One region of the Janthinobacterium tructae genome, then DNA from elsewhere that is predicted to be linked to it. Evidence: predicted binding sites of a transcription regulator. Region 1 holds the regulator's gene; the other holds the start of a gene.
What was found. The regulator FNR, encoded in region 1, switches genes on or off when oxygen is low (the NO sensors DNR and NnrR bind a similar motif). The targets are predictions, from matches to a motif close to TTGATNNNNATCAA.

Region 1 (7,863 bases):
CAGGTCCGGCAGCGAGGAGCAGCCATTGGCGAACGGGCCGCCGCCCCAGTAAGCGTGTTCGTTCAGGTAGACCGAATCGCCATACTGCTGCAATTCCTTGTCGCTGGCCTTGTAGCCCCAGCGGAACTGGATCACGGGCGAGAAATGCGCTTGCGGCACGATGAAGGTGCTGGCCGTATAGTCGGGATCGACATAGCCGTCATCGCTCAGTTCGCTTCGATAGCGCAGCGGCGTCAATTGTCCGGCCTCGGGCGTGGCGTGGCACAGGTGCTCGTTGCAGCGCTTCATGCGCGTGTTCAGGCCCTTGCACAGGCCTGCTTCGGCCGCGCGGTACCACTCGCCGTCGGAATTGACGCCATGCACGAAGATGACGATGCCCGGCGACGGCATTTGCTGCAGGCAGTCGAGCAGGCTGTAGCTGAACAGGGACGTTCCGTTGAACTTTCCCACAACCAACTTAATATCTTCACCATCCGCTGGCGCGCTATCGGCATGACTCATGGCTAGCCCTCATCATGACTGGACCGTCCACTGTAAACCGTTGCTAATCTACATGTTTTAAGCTATATCAAGCCAGCGCTTGCAGGGATCTTGCATGGCTTTTTTTACCCAAATCACAATTTATTTCGATGTCAGTTAGCTATGCTTATTTCATCCGGGGAATTTTGATCCACATCAAAGTTTTTTCGCAGTCAAACACTTACTCTCTGGCCACCATCATAAATAGTAATTCCAGGGAGAGTCTTTGTGGATCAATCGCTGAACTATAACTACAAGATCGTGAAGCAATTCGCGGTCGCTACTGTGGTATGGGGCATCATCGGCATGCTGGTTGGCGTTATCATCGCCGCTCAGTTGGCCTGGCCTGCCCTGAACCTCGACATACCATGGCTGACATACGGACGCTTGCGTCCGCTGCACACGAATGCGGTAATTTTCGCCTTCGGCATCTGCGGCCTGTTCGCCACCTCGTACTACGTTGTACAACGCACCTGCCAGGTGCGCCTGTTTTCCGACAAACTGGCCGCCTTCACCTTCTGGGGCTGGCAAGCAGTGATCCTGTGCGCCGTCGTCACCCTGCCCATGGGCCTGACGCGCGGCAAGGAATACGCCGAACTGGAATGGCCTATCTCCATCCTCATCGCCGTCGTCTGGATCGCCTACGCCATCGTGTTCTTCGGCACACTGATCAAGCGCAAGGTCAAGCATATCTACGTGGCCAACTGGTTCTTCGGCGCCTACATCCTGGCCGTGACGATTTTGCACGTGGTCAATGGCGCCGTCATGCCAGCCTCGTTCACCAAGTCGTATTCCGCCTATGCGGGCGTACAGGACGCCATGATCCAGTGGTGGTACGGCCATAACGCGGTGGGTTTCATCCTGACCGCCGGCTACCTGGGCATGGTCTACTACTTCATCCCGAAACAGGCCGAGCGCCCCGTGTACTCGTACCGCCTGTCCATCGTCCACTTCTGGGCGCTGATCTTCACCTACATGTGGGCGGGCCCGCATCACCTGCACTACACGGCATTGCCTGACTGGACACAATCAATCGGTATGGTCTTCTCGCTGGTCCTGCTGGCACCAAGCTGGGGCGGCATGATCAACGGCATCATGACCCTGTCGGGCGCCTGGCACAAGCTGCGCACCGATCCGATCCTGAAATTCATGATCGTCTCGCTGTCGTTCTACGGTATCGCCACCTTCGAAGGTCCGATGATGTCGATCAAGACCATCAACTCGCTGTCGCACTACACCGACTGGACCGTTGCCCACGTGCATGCGGGCGCTCTGGGCTGGGTGGGCTTCATCACCATGGGTTCGATCTACTATCTGCTGCCACGCCTGGCGGGCCGCACGCAGATGCACAGCACGCGTCTGGTCGACGTGCACTTCTGGGTGGCCACCATCGGCATCGTGCTGTACATCGCCGCAATGTGGATCGCCGGCGTGATGCAGGGCCTGATGTGGCGTGCGGTCAATCCGGACGGCACCCTGACCTACACCTTTGTCGAGAGCGTGAAAGCAACATATCCGTACTACGTGGTGCGCGTGGCCGGTGGCCTGCTGTACCTGTCGGGTATGTGCATCATGGGCTACAACACCTGGATGACCTTGCGCGGCAGCAAACTCCCCGTCGCCCGCATTCCGGAACTGAACGCGGCGCACGCCTGATAGGAGCAAAAGCAAATGAAATTTTCACATGCATGGATTGAGAGAAACCCCTGGCTGCTGATCGCCCTGGTCACGGTAGTGATCAGCATCGGCGGCGCCGTCGAGATCATTCCCCTGTTCTTCCAGAAGAGCACGACGGAACCGGTCGCCGGCCTGAAGCCGTATTCGCCGCTGCGCCTGGCGGGCCGCGACATTTACGTGCGCGAAGGCTGCTACAACTGCCACTCGCAGATGGTACGTCCGCTGCGCGCGGAAACGGAACGCTATGGCCACTATTCGGTCGCTGGCGAGTTCGTGTATGACCGTCCGTTCCAGTGGGGTTCCAAGCGCACGGGGCCGGATCTGGCCCGCGTGGGCGCCCGCTACAGCGATGAATGGCACCGCACGCACTTGAACAACCCGCGCGACGTGGTGCCCGAGTCGAACATGCCGGCCTACCCATGGCTGGCGAAGACCAAGCTGGTGCCTGACGACATCATGCCGAAGATGCGCGCCCTGCAACGCCTGGGCCAGCCGTACAGCGATGCGGAAATCACCGCCGGCCCGGCGCAGCTGCAGGACAAGACGGAAGAAGACGCCCTGGTCGCCTATCTGCAAGGCCTCGGTACATTAATCAAAACAAGGAATTAGCATGGCAATCGAGAACCTGTTTGACAGCGCCAGCAGCGTCATGACGGTGGTTTCCTTTACGACGTTCGTAGGCATCCTGTGGTGGACGTTCAGCCGCAGCAATAGCGACTTCGACGCGGCGGCACGCCTGCCGTTCGACGACGAGGCGCTCGACTACGCGGCCGATGCCGCACCGGCACAAGGGGAGCGCAACCATGGCTGACTTTACCAATGGCTTCTGGAATATCTACATCGTCGTACTGTCCCTGCTGGGCATCATCGGCTGCGGCGTGCTGCTGTACTCGCAGTCGAAAATCAAAGTGGTCGAAGGCGCGCCTGCCGACGGCACCACGGGCCACGTCTGGGACGAGGACTTGAAGGAACTCAATACGCCGATGCCGCGCTGGTGGATGTGGTTGTTCTACATCACCATCGTCTTCGCCCTGGCGTATCTGTTCCTGTACCCGGGCCTGGGCAATTATGCCGGCAGCCTGGGCTGGAAATCGACGGGCCAGTATGAGGAAGAGCTGAAGAAGGCGGAAGCCGACTACGGTCCCCTGTTCAACAAGTACCTGAGCCAGGACTTGAAGACGGTGGCCGCCGATCCGCAGGCGCATGCCATCGGCCAGCGTTTGTTCCTGACCTACTGCGCGCAATGCCACGGTTCGGATGCACGCGGCAACAAGGGTTTCCCCAACCTGACCGACAAGGACTGGCTGTATGGCGGTGAACCCGACATCATCAAGACCACCATCATGCATGGCCGCAATGGGCAGATGCCACCGATGGGCGCCGCCCTGGGCTCCGAAAAGGATGTCGAGAACGTGGCCCATTATGTGCTGAGCCTGTCCGGTTCCACCTCGGACCCCGTCAAATCCGTGCTGGGCAAAGCCAAGTTCGGTGCCTGCATGGCCTGTCATGGCGCCGATGCGAAGGGCAATCAGATGCTCGGTTCGCCTAACCTGACGGACAAGATCTGGCTGTACGGCGGCAGTGCCGATACCATCATGGAAACCGTACGCAAGGGACGCAACAACACCATGCCGGCCTTCAGCGATTTCCTCGGCGAGTCCAAGGTCCACGTGCTGTCGGCCTATGTCTGGAGCCTGTCGAATCCCCAGACGTCCGTGAAATGATGTAATGGAACCTCAAGTCATCAAGATGTATGCGGCCCGCGAGCAGATCTACCCTCGCGAGGCCAAAGGACGCTACGCTACCTGGCGATGGGTATGCGTATGGCTTACTCAGCTGGCGTTCTACGGCTTGCCGTGGTTGACCTGGAATGGCAGGCAAGCCCTGCTGTTCGATTTGACCACGCGCAAGTTCTACATTTTCGGCGTCGTGCTGTGGCCCCAGGATTTCATCTATCTGGCGGCCCTGCTGATCATCTGTGCGTATTTGTTGTTCCTCGTCACGGCCATCGCCGGGCGGGTGTGGTGCGGGTTCTCTTGCCCGCAAACGGTATACACGGAAATCTTCCTGTGGGTCGAACGCCGCATCGAGGGTACGCGCAGCGCGCGCATGGCCCTCGACAAGCAGGGACCGTCCGTGCGCAAGGCCTTCAAGAAGACGGCCAAGCACCTGGCATGGGGCGCCATCGCCCTGTGGACGGGCTTTACCTTTGTCGGCTATTTCACGCCGATCAAGGAACTGGCGCGCGAGGTGACCACCCTCAATTTCGGTCCCTGGGAATGGTTCTGGGTCTTGTTCTACAGCCTGGCAACCTACGGCAACGCGGGCTGGCTGCGCGAGCAGGTGTGCAAATACATGTGCCCCTACGCGCGCTTCCAGAGCGCCATGTTCGACCAGGACACCCTGATCATCACTTACGATGCCAAGCGCGGCGAACCGCGTGGCGCCATCAGCAAGAAGGCTGGCAACAACGACAAGCTGGGCGATTGCATCGACTGCACCCTGTGCGTGCAAGTATGTCCGACCGGCATCGATATCCGCAACGGCCTGCAGTATGAATGCATCGGCTGCGCCGCCTGCGTCGATGCCTGCAATACCGTGATGGACAAGGTCGACCGGCCGCGGGGACTGGTACGCTACAGTACCGACCATGCGATGGAAAACAACTTCAATTCGAAGCAGATCCGCCAGCGCGCCATGCGCCCGCGCGTGCTGATCTACACTTCCATCCTGGCCCTGATCATCATTGCCGTGTGTACCTCGCTGGCCCTGCGCACGCCCCTGAAAATGGACGTGATCCGCGACCGCGGTTCGATGGGACGCGAAGTGGAAGACGGCATGATCGAAAACGTCTACCGCTTGCAGATCATGAATACCTCGGAGCAAACCCAGCACTTTAAAATCAGCGCTTCCGGCTTGCCCGGCCTGACCTTGCTGACGCGCGAAGAGGTGACCTTGCAGCCGACGGAAACGCTGGGTTGGCCGATCCGCCTGCGCGTGCCGCACGGCGTGGGAGAAAAGGGTTCGAACAAGATTGCGATCGAATTGCACTCGCTGGACGACCCGTCGCTGCATGTGCGTGAAAGCGCGGTATTCATCGTGCCGCGTTAACAAGGAAAGGCGGACGGGGACCGGGTGCCCTCGCCGCCGCCATGAAGTTGCAGGAAGGCCAGTCCCCGCATGGGGATTGGCCGATTAAACAGGAGAAATATCATGTCCGACAGTCTCAAGCTGCAAGCCCCCGTTGCCCCGTGGTACAAGCATCGCTGGCCATGGCTGCTGATGATCGGTCCCGGCCTGTCCGTGGTCGTCGGCAGCTGCATGGCGTATATCGCGTTTACGCAGCCCGATGCCTTGGTGGTGGGTGATTATTACAAGCAGGGCAAGGCGATCAACCAGGACTTGCGGCGCGATACGATCGCCAGCGACCTGGCGATGGATACCAGCCTGTCCTATGATGTGGCGTCAGCGCGCCTGAGTGGTTCAGTGCACAGCTTCGGCAAGGCTTACCAGGGTCCGTTGCAGCTGCATCTGGCGCATGCGACCCTGCCGGAAAAGGATATCAAGCTGCTGGTGCAGCCCGATGCGGCCGGCAATTTCTCCGTGGCGCTGCCGATGCTCGAGCGCAGCCGCTGGCAAGTACTGGTGGAAAACGACAAACGCGAGTGGCGCCTGTCCGGCATCTGGACCTGGCCGCTGCAGCGCAGCATCGCGCTGCATGCCGATGAAGAGCTGTAAGCCTTATTTGCAGACGTCCGTGCCGGCCGTGATAGCTTTTAACTTGGCCGGCTGCAAGATCTCGATCTCGCGGTTGGAGACGCGCAGCCAGCCTTCCTTCTTGAATTTCGACAATAAACGGCTGACGCTCTCGATGGTCAGCCCCAGGTAATTGCCGATTTCCTCGCGCGACATGCGCAGCTGAAATTTGCTGGCCGAATAGCCACGCGCTTCATAGCGCGAGGCCAGGTTGACGATAAAGGCGGCAAAACGCTGGGTCGCCTGCATATTGCCCAGCAACAGCATGACGCTTTGCTCGCGCGTGATTTCCTGGCTCATCATGCGATGGAAATGGCGCAGCAGGGTCGGCATATTGCCCAGCAATTGTTCCAGGCTGGAAAAAGGAATTTCACACACTTCGCTGTCTTCCAGCGCCACCGCATTACAGTGGTGGCGGTCGGCGCTGATGGCGTCCATGCCCAGCAGTTCGCCAGCCATCTGGAAACCCGTCACCTGCTCTTCACCGCCCGGATTGATCTGGTACGTCTTGAAGTGCCCCAGGCGGATCGCGTACAGATTCTGGAACGAGTCGCCGATGCGGAACAGCGAGGCACCGCGCACGATCTTGCGGCGGCGGCCGATGATCTGGTCCAGCCTGTCCATGTCGCCCACATCGAGGCCCATCGGCAGGCACAATTGATGCATGCTGCAGGTCGAGCATCGCGCACGCAACGCTTCCACGGTCACTGTGGGCATGGTGGGAGTGAGTAGCGCTTCAGTCATGTCGGTACCTTTTAGAAAATGCAATAACGAGTTTACTGCATACAGGGTTGCCGTGTGCCAATTTCACCGCATTTCCGCTGAATAAACGACGTTCTGACTTTAATTATATGGCAACATCGTTAAAAGCCCATGTGGGAAAGGCAATTTGCGCGGCGCCGCTTGCCAAGTTGATGTATTGATAGGAAAATTCCCGACAGCATTAGCTGCCGCCTGTACCACCCGGTACTGAAAAGGAAATCATGAAGCCTCTCGGCATCAAAGCAAAAGTCGCGCTGGTCACCAGCCTGACCTCGGTCGCCATGATCGCGCTGGTCACCATGATACAGGTGCAGCACATGCGCGCCGACTTCACCCGAGTACTGCTGAGCCAGCAATCTGCCCTGATCACCCGCACCGCTGCCGAGCTCGACGACAAGCTGGGCATGCTGCTGCAGATCGTCACCCTGACGGCCAGGCAGCAGCCGCCGGAACTGATCGCCCGGCCCGCCCAGTTGCGCGAATACTATGCGCGCCGCTCGATGCTGATACTGTTCGACGACGTGCTGGTGCTCGATGCGCAAGGCGCCATCGTGGCCGACATGCCGGAAGTGGCGGGGCGCGCCGGCATCAACGTCGCCGAGCGCGAGTATTTCCAGACCGTCCTGCGCACGCGCCAGCCCATGATCACCGAACCGATGCTGGGCAAGTCGAGCGGCATGCCCATCGTGCAGATGGTGGCGCCCGTGCTCACCGCCGATGGCCAGGTGGCCGGCGTGGTGATCGGTGTGCTGCGCCTGTACAAGGATAACCTGCTGGGACGCCTGCGTTCGGAAAAGATCGGCAAGAGCGGCTATTACTTCGTCCTCACGCGCGGCGCCGTGCCACGCTACGTGCTGCACCCCGAGACCAGCCGCTTGCTGCAGCCGCGCCAGCCGAACGCCAACCTGACCACCACGCAATTGCTGAAGCAAGATGGCGAAGGCAGCATGGTCAGCACCAACAGCCGCGGCATCACGGCCGTCAACAGCTTCAAACGCCTGAAATCGGTGAACTGGCTGCTGGCCGCCTCGCTGCCTCTCGACGATGCATTCGAACCGTTCGATGGCGTGCTGTACCGGCTGGTGCTGTGGAGCGTCCTCGCTTCGCTGCTGGCCGCGTTTATTCTGGGCTGGGTCACCGTGCGCCTGC
Region 2 (7,863 bases), 3.1 Mb from region 1:
GGTCGACATGATCCACGAACTGCAATCGTACGGCGTGCAGGTGCATGTGCATGACCCCGTCGCCGATGGCCGCGAAGCGCTGGAAGAGTACGGCTTGACCCTGGAAAGCTGGGAACAGCTGCCGCGGGCCGAGGCCATCATCAGCGCCGTTTCGCACCAGGCCTTGCTGGCCCGCCCGCTGGCCGACTTCCAGGCCAAGGTGCTGGAAAACGGCTGCTTCATCGACATCAAGTCGCATTTCGACCCCCGTCCGCTGGCGGACGGCGGCCTGCACGTGTGGCGGCTGTGATGGCGGCCGGCGCTCTCGATGCCGCAGCAGACACGGCGCTGGGGTCAGCCGGTGACGTGGCGGGCCCGGCTGCCGGCGCCTACGCGCAAGCGTGCGCGCAACTGGCCAGCGAACCGCGCCGCTGGCTGGTGACGGGCGTGGCAGGCTTCATCGGCTCGCACCTGCTGGAAACCTTGCTGCAACTGGGCCAGGAAGTGCGCGGCCTGGACAACTTTATGACGGGCCACCGGCATAACCTGGAGCAGGTGCGCGCCAGCGTGGGCGAAGCGGCATGGCGGCGCTTCACCTTCATCGAAGGCGATATCCGCGACCCGCAGGCGTGCGCGCGCGCGTGCGGCGCGCCGGTGCCTGCCACCAGTAGTGGCGACGGTGGGGCAGATGGCGGCGGCACTTTGAGCGAGCACGGCCGTGCCGATCCTGGCGGCCCCGTCGCCGTCGATTTTGTGCTGCACCAGGCGGCGCTCGGTTCCGTCTCGCGTTCACTGGAAGACCCGCTGCTGTGCCATGCCGTCAATGTCAGCGGTTTCCTGAACATGCTGGCCGCCGCGCGCGAGGCAGGCGTGCAGCGCTTCGTGTATGCCGCGTCCAGCGCCACCTATGGCGACCATCCGGCCTTGCCGAAAGTGGAAGAGCACATCGGCGCTCCCCTGTCGCCGTATGCCTTGAGTAAATATGTCAATGAACTGTATGCGCAGGTGTACGCGCGCTGCTACGCCATGCAGACGGTGGGGCTGCGCTATTTCAATGTCTTCGGCCCCAGGCAAGACCCGCTGGGCGCCTACGCGGCCGTCATTCCCCGCTGGATCGCCGCCATGCTCGACGGCCAGGCCGTGCACATCCATGGCGACGGCGCCACCAGCCGCGATTTCTGCTTTGTGCACAATGCCGTGCAAGCCAATATCCTGGCCGCCACCGGCACCGACCCGGCAGCCGTCAACCAGGTCTACAACGTGGCCGTCAACGCCCGCACCAGTCTGACCCAATTGCACGCCAGCATGCAGCAGATGTTGCTGGCCACCCTCCCGCAGCACGTGCCGCTGGCACCCGAATATGGCGAATTTCGCGCCGGCGACGTGCGCCATTCGCAGGCGGACATCGCCAAGGCGGCCCGCTTGCTCGGTTATGTGCCCACGCACGACCTGGCGCAAGGCTTGCGGCACACCATCGCCTGGTATGTGGAGCAGGCGAACCTGGCCTGAAGGGGGCATCAGTTGTACAGCAGTTGTGCATCAGGTACACATTCAATGTACATCAAGTACGCATCAAGTACGCATCAGTTGCGCATGATGTCCGCATGGGGAGCCTGCCAGGTGCCCGCACTGGCGGCCATCGTCCATGCTGCGCAAGGCGCGCATTGCTACTGCACAGGCCCTGCGCCAGGTTCGCCGCTTAATGCTGCACGGGCGCCGCTGCCGGTACGGGCGGTGTTGCCGGCTTGGGAGGTTCGGGCACGCCGTCGCTCTTGCTGTGCAGGACACGGGGCGTGCCGCGAAAATCGGCCGTATGCAGGGTGACGGGGCGGCGCCAGATGCGGGCGAAATACGCCAGCACCTGTTCCGCCCGCTCCAGGTCGAGGCCGCGTCCATCGCGCTGGTGATCGTGGCGCAGCACCAGGCTGCCGTCGTCATTGAGCAGGGTGACGGCGATGCACGGCACGCCATAGTTGTATTTGGGCGCCAGGATGGCTTCGCGGATGGCCCGCAAGTCGCGGCTGGCCAGGCGCGTTTCACCGTCGCGGCGGCTTTCATGCACGAACAGGCCCAGGCGGTCAGCCAGTTCCCCGTCCAGATAGTTGCGGATGAAACTGCAGTCATCGTCGTCGCGGCAAATCTGGCGCGCCCGCGCCAGTCCTTCGCGCTCGATGATGTGTTCCCACATGCAAAAGCCCAGGTGATAGGGATTGACGGCCAGCGCCTGCTGGTGCTCGCCCGCGTAAGGGCGCACCACGTCCGAATGCGATTTGATGGCGGACAGATACAATGCGGGCGGCAGGAAGTCGGCTTCGCGCAGCAGCCGCGCATGCCAGTACGAGGCCCAGCCTTCATTCATGATCTGGCAGGCGTACACGGGATAGAAGTAAAACGATTCTTCGCGCACGGCCAAAAAAATGTCGCGTTCCCAGTCGGCCAGCTCCGGCCCATGTTGTGCGATGAACCACAGCAAGTCGTACTCGGCTTGCGGCGGCAGGAGCGGGCGCTGCGCCAGCCGCGCGCTGGCCGCCTCGCGCGCCGCCAGCTTGGCGGCTTCACCGGGCAAGCGCCGGTAGCGCCGGTCAAACGAATCGTCTGCGGCGGCTTGGTCTGGCGTACCCGCGACGCCGGCTGGCCCCGATGCCGCAGCATAGGGTAGGCGGTGCAGCTCGGCATGGATGTCCACATGCTGTTCCAGCGCCAGTGCCGCGTCGAGCACGGCTTCCACCTGCTCTTGCCCGTACCGTTGCAGCGCTATTTCCAAACGCCGCGCCCGCGCTGCGCTTTGTTGCAGGATGTGCTGGCCCGCCATGGCACCGAAGCGCAGGAACAGGGCATTGCGACTGGCAAAATCGGCGTGACCGAGCACATGCGCCGTGACGAGGGTGTTTTCGGCCACGGAATTGTGTTCCGCCATGTAGGCATGGCAAGGGTCGCCAGGAAACATGACTTCGAAAATATGCGAATTGCCCATCTTCTGATGCACGAGCTGGTGGATGTAGCGCACGCCGAACGACCAGTGGCGCATGCGCACGGGCAAGCCATAGTTGGCGATCTCGTTCATGAAATTGTCCGGTACCAGTTCGAACTCGACGGGCGCAAATGCCAGGCCCAGCTCGCGCGCCAGTGCTTCGATGCGCGCCGCGTAGCCATCCAGGCCCATGGTCTCGACTCTGTCAGCCTTGCCGGCCTGGTCTGGCGCACCGCCGTGGCTCTGCGCGTCAGGCCGTGTCATGATGCTGCCTCCGTGTCGGCCGCTTCGTGCTGGAAAAAGGTGCGGATGGCCGCCCACACATCGTCAGGCTTGCTGAGGATGCTGCTGTGCAAGGGCAAGCCCCGCCGTTCCTGCTCGGCGCACAGGCTGTGCATTTCCGTTTCCAGGCTGCGCGGCACGCCGGGCAAGGTTTCCACATAGCCCATATAGTTGAGCAAGGCGGCCAGTTCGCCCAGGCCCAGGCTGGCGGCCGCCCGGTCTTCGCTGAAATTTTCGCCATCGGAGGCATAGAACAGATAGGCGTTATAGCGCCCCGGTGCGTAGTGTTCCTGCAGCAGTTCGCGGCTCAGGCGAAAGGCGGTGGACGCCATGGTGCCGCCCATGCCACTGACCTGGAAGAATTCGGCCTCGGAAAATTCCCAGGCCCGCGTCGTATGGGCGATGAAGCGCGTTTCCACGCGCGCATACCTGCGCCGCAAGCCCTGCAAGGCAAAGAAAAAGAAGGATTTGGCCAACTTGCGCTCGGCTTGCGCCATGCTGGCCGACACGTCCAGCACGAAAAACACGACGGCATTCGTGCTGGGGCGGGGCTGTGCCAGCACCTGGCGGTAACGCAAGTCATCATTGGTGAAGGGCACGGGCTGCGTTTGCAGGGCGCGCCGCTTGATCGCTTCCTTGACGGTGCGGCGCCGGTCCAGGCGCGAGCGGGCGCCATGCCGGTCCAGGCCGCTGCGTACCAGCCGCACGTCGTCGATCGCGCCCAGGTGGCGCGGCTTCAGGTGCGGCAGCTCGAAGGCGTCCCACAGCCAGTCGAGGATGTCGTCGATGGGAAACTCCAGCAGCAGGCGCACCGCCCCCTCGCCATCGCCGCCTGGCGCACCGCCCTCGCCTGTGGCGGCAGGGCGCGCCGCGCGCAGGAGATCGCCGGGCTGGCCTTCGCCCTGGCCCGCGCCCACGCTGTTGCGCGCCGGCGCCAGGCGAAAATGCGCGTGTTCGAGCAGGCGCATGGGCACTTGCACCGTACGCTGCTGCGGTCCGCCGATCAGGTCAGGCGTGGCGATCAGTTCGGGCAAGTGCGCCTGCACGGCATCGCGTACTTTCTGGTTGTGACGCAGCCAGTCGCGCGCGCCGCGCGAGAACAAACCGTACCAGGGCTGGGCCAGGGCTGGGGCGGTGGACACTGGCGAAGTCGTGGCGGACATGGCTATTCCTGCGCCAGCAAGGTGGTCACGTAGTTGAGCGCTTCGCGCGCGCTATGGGCGTCATAACCGTATTCGTCCACCAGGCGCTGCTCGACGGCGGAGATCCTGGCCCGCACGTCATCGTCGGGGCGCTTGGCCGAACCGACCAGGCGCAGCACGTCGCGCCGTTGCTCGAACAGATATTGCTGAATGGCATCGTGCAATTGCGCGTGGCTAGCCAGGCCGAAGGGCTCGCCCCGCTTGAAGGCGCCCATGGCCTTGCGCACCACTTCTTGCCGGAACGACTGCTTGCCCGCGTCGCTGATATGGATTTTCTCTTCCACGGCGCGCAGGAAGCGCTCGTCGGGGCGGCGCTCTTCGCTGGTCATGGGGTCGCGGATCTGGCGGTTGTCGAGCATGGCTTCGACTTCATCGAGATACTTGCTCAGCAAGTCCTGCGCTTCTTGCTCGAACGACACGAACAGGGCCTTGTGCACGTCGGCCTTGACCCAGCGGTTATAGAAATCCTTGCGCGTGAGCACCAGATAATCGACCCACTGACGCTTGCGCCGCGGTTCGATGCGCGCATCGCTTTCGATGCCATCCTTCAGGGCCAGCAGCACATCCATGGTGGAGAGGCTGTTGCGCTGGGCGGAAATGATGGCGTGCGACAGGGCATTGATGACGAATCGGGGCGACACGCCCGACAAGCCTTCGTCGGGCGACTTGTCGCGCGCGCGCAAGCGGCGGATGTCGGCATGCTGCAAGTCGTCAACGTCTTCGTCTGCATACACGCGCAGCTTCTTGACCAGTTCGGCTTCCTTGTCCTCGCCTTCGGGCAGGCGGCTGAGGATGGCGAACACGGCCGCCGCATGCAGCACGTGCGGATCGAGATGCACGTCGCGGAAGGCGGGCGCGGCCGCCAGGATCAGCTTGCGGTAAATGCGCGCTTCTTCGCGGTAATTGAGCGTATACGGCACTTGCACGATGACCATGCGGTCGAGCAGCGCCTCGTTTTCGCTTTCTTGCAGGAATTTGCGAAATTCGGCCAGATTCGTGTGCGCGAGGATGGTTTCGTCGAGGTAAATCAGGGGAAAGCGCGACACCTTGACATTCTTTTCCTGCGTTAAAGTCAGCAGCAAGTACAGGAATTCGCGCTTGACCTTGAGGATTTCGATCATTTCCAGCATGCCGCGGCTGGCCGCATACACGGCGCCGGACCAGGACCAGGCGCGCGGATCGCCTTCGTCGCCATACTGCGTCACCTTCGACAGGTCGACGGAACCGACCAGGTCGGCCAGGTCGGCCGTGGTGGGGTCGTGCGGCGCATACGTGCCGATGCCGCAGCGGCCCGCCTCGGACAGGTGGATGCGTTCGACGGGCATGCGCAGGAAGTCGCCCGCGTACTGTTCTTCCAGCCGCGCGCGGCAATGGGGACACAGTTCGCCATGCAGCTCGGCGTCATAGCTGGCGCGAAAGTCGGCGCGCATGCTGTGCGGCACCAGGTGCAGCGGTGATTCATGCACGGGACAGCCGGCGATGCCGTACAAGGCGCCTTCGCTGCTGTGGCTGTATTCTTCCAGCCCCCGCTTGAGCAGGATCACCAGGCTCGACTTGCCGCCCGACGGCGGGCCCAGCAGCAGCAACATGCGCCGGCCCACTTCGGAGCCGGCGGCGGCCGCCTTGAAGTAGGCGGCCACGCGGTCAATCGCCTCGTCGATGCCGAACAGCTCGTTGTCGAACAGGCGACAGCGGAAGCGCCCGCTGTCATCGGTCTGGCCGTTCCAGCGCATCATGTCCCACAGGTACTGGTGCGCGCTGCGCGTCAGCAGGGCCGCGCGAGCGGGCAGGATTTGCTCGATAAAGTCGGCAAAACTGCCGCGCCAGGGGCTGATGTTGTGTTTTTCCGCCCAGGCCGCCATGCCGTGCAGAAAGCCGGCATGCTGGCCTGCTTGCTCGCCCGCAGGCGCGTCGTCGTGGCGTGTCATACCAGGGCTCGTCATTGTTTCCCCATCCATGCCGTTGCTGGCGTTGCTAACCTTGCTGTCGTGGAGCAGGCCCGGTTCCAGCCTGTCGGCCAAGTATACGGCGGTGCCTCTGCCCGCACGCCTGATCTCGCTCAACCTTGACGAGGGAACTATTTTTGCCCTCCTTTGGCCCCTTTGGCGCAGGGCTGCCACGCGCCTGCGCAATTCAATCCAGATCAATACCGGCCGGCGCGGCCCGTCCACACTGGATATCCGGAGCACCCCACGAGGAGAACATGATGATCGGCAATGATAACGGTTTCAGTGCCCCACCCGGCAGCAGTGGCCAGGGGCAAAGCGCGGACGATGAAGAGGCCATCGGCCAATTTTCCACCCCCGGCGAGGACGACAATACGATCGAAAGCGCATCCGTCTCGGACGTGCCCGACGCCTTGAGCGGTGTCAGCATGGAATTGCTGGAAATTAAGCGCAGTATCGAAGACGGCATGCGCCAGTCGATTTCCCAGGCGGGCGGCGTGCGCGCCGCCGACGCCTTCAGCGACGGCGGCAATATCCAGGGCGTGTCCATCGGCCTGGGCGAGGGCGCCAGCGACAGCTCGTCCGGCGAGCCGGGCTTGCCAGCCCTGACCCTGTACGTGGCCGAACCGACTTCCGTCGACCGCGCCAAGGCTGCCATCGTGGGAGCCATGGGCGTGCGCGCCGTGGCCAGCGACAGGGTGCCCGTCAATATTGTCGTCACGGGCGTGATCGACGCGCAGCCGCACCGTTTCCGGCTGCGTCCGGCGCCGGGCGGCGTCTCGGTCGGGCATTTCCGCATCACGGCCGGCACCATCGGCTGCCTGGCCGTGGGGCGCAGCGCGCCGCGCAACAGCCGTTTGATGATTCTGAGCAATAATCACGTGCTGGCCAATTCCAACGGCGGCGCGTTCAACGACTGCATCGTGCAGCCGGGCCCCATCGATGGCGGGCGCTGCCCGCAAGACCAGGTGGCCGTGCTCGAGCGCTTCGTGCCCATCAATTTCAGTGGCGGCGTCAATTTTGTCGATTGCGCTACCGGCTGGGCCTGGCCAGACCGCGTGCGTCGCGAACTGGTCTACCTGAGCGGTGGCGTGCCGGCCTATTTCCGCATCAGCAACGCGCTGGCAGCGCCCGCGCTGGGCATGCTGGTCGGCAAATCCGGACGCACGACGCAATTGACGCAGGGCCGCATCACGGGTCTGGGCGCCACCATCAACGTCAATTATGGCGGCGGCAGGATCGCGCTGTTCCAGGACCAGATCGCCATTACGGGCGTCAGCGGGGCATTCAGCGCGGGTGGCGACTCCGGCTCGTCCATCTGGACCTGGAACCAGCAGCGCAATCCCGTCGGTCTGCTGTTTGCCGGCGGCGGCAATATCACGTTTGCCAACCAGATGCGGCGTGTGGTGGTGGCGCTCGATATCAATTTATATACTTGAGCAGGGTCACAGAAAACGGTGCGGCGGCGTGATGCTTCCTTGCA

Region 2: FJQ89_RS04865 (serine protein kinase) is a predicted target of FNR. The motif match lies at 6,568-6,581, and genes of this name have one in related genera.

Annotation. Positions count from the first base shown of each region.
Region 1 is NZ_CP041185.1:4,180,701-4,188,563, forward strand. It holds gene FJQ89_RS28500 (T6SS effector phospholipase Tle3 domain-containing protein) at 1-450, opposite strand, end outside; gene ccoN (cytochrome-c oxidase, cbb3-type subunit I) at 748-2,175, shown strand; gene ccoO (cytochrome-c oxidase, cbb3-type subunit II) at 2,191-2,805, shown strand; gene FJQ89_RS18295 (cbb3-type cytochrome oxidase subunit 3) at 2,807-3,007, shown strand; gene ccoP (cytochrome-c oxidase, cbb3-type subunit III) at 3,000-3,920, shown strand; gene ccoG (cytochrome c oxidase accessory protein CcoG) at 3,925-5,307, shown strand; gene FJQ89_RS18310 (FixH family protein) at 5,410-5,934, shown strand; gene fnr (fumarate/nitrate reduction transcriptional regulator Fnr) at 5,938-6,696, opposite strand; gene FJQ89_RS18320 (response regulator) at 6,936-7,863, shown strand, end outside.
Region 2 is NZ_CP041185.1:1,101,481-1,109,343, reverse strand. It holds gene FJQ89_RS04885 (nucleotide sugar dehydrogenase) at 1-289, shown strand, start outside; gene FJQ89_RS04880 (SDR family oxidoreductase) at 289-1,488, shown strand; gene FJQ89_RS04875 (SpoVR family protein) at 1,679-3,214, opposite strand; gene FJQ89_RS04870 (DUF444 family protein) at 3,211-4,395, opposite strand; gene FJQ89_RS04865 (serine protein kinase) at 4,398-6,362, opposite strand; gene FJQ89_RS04860 (S1 family peptidase) at 6,638-7,819, shown strand.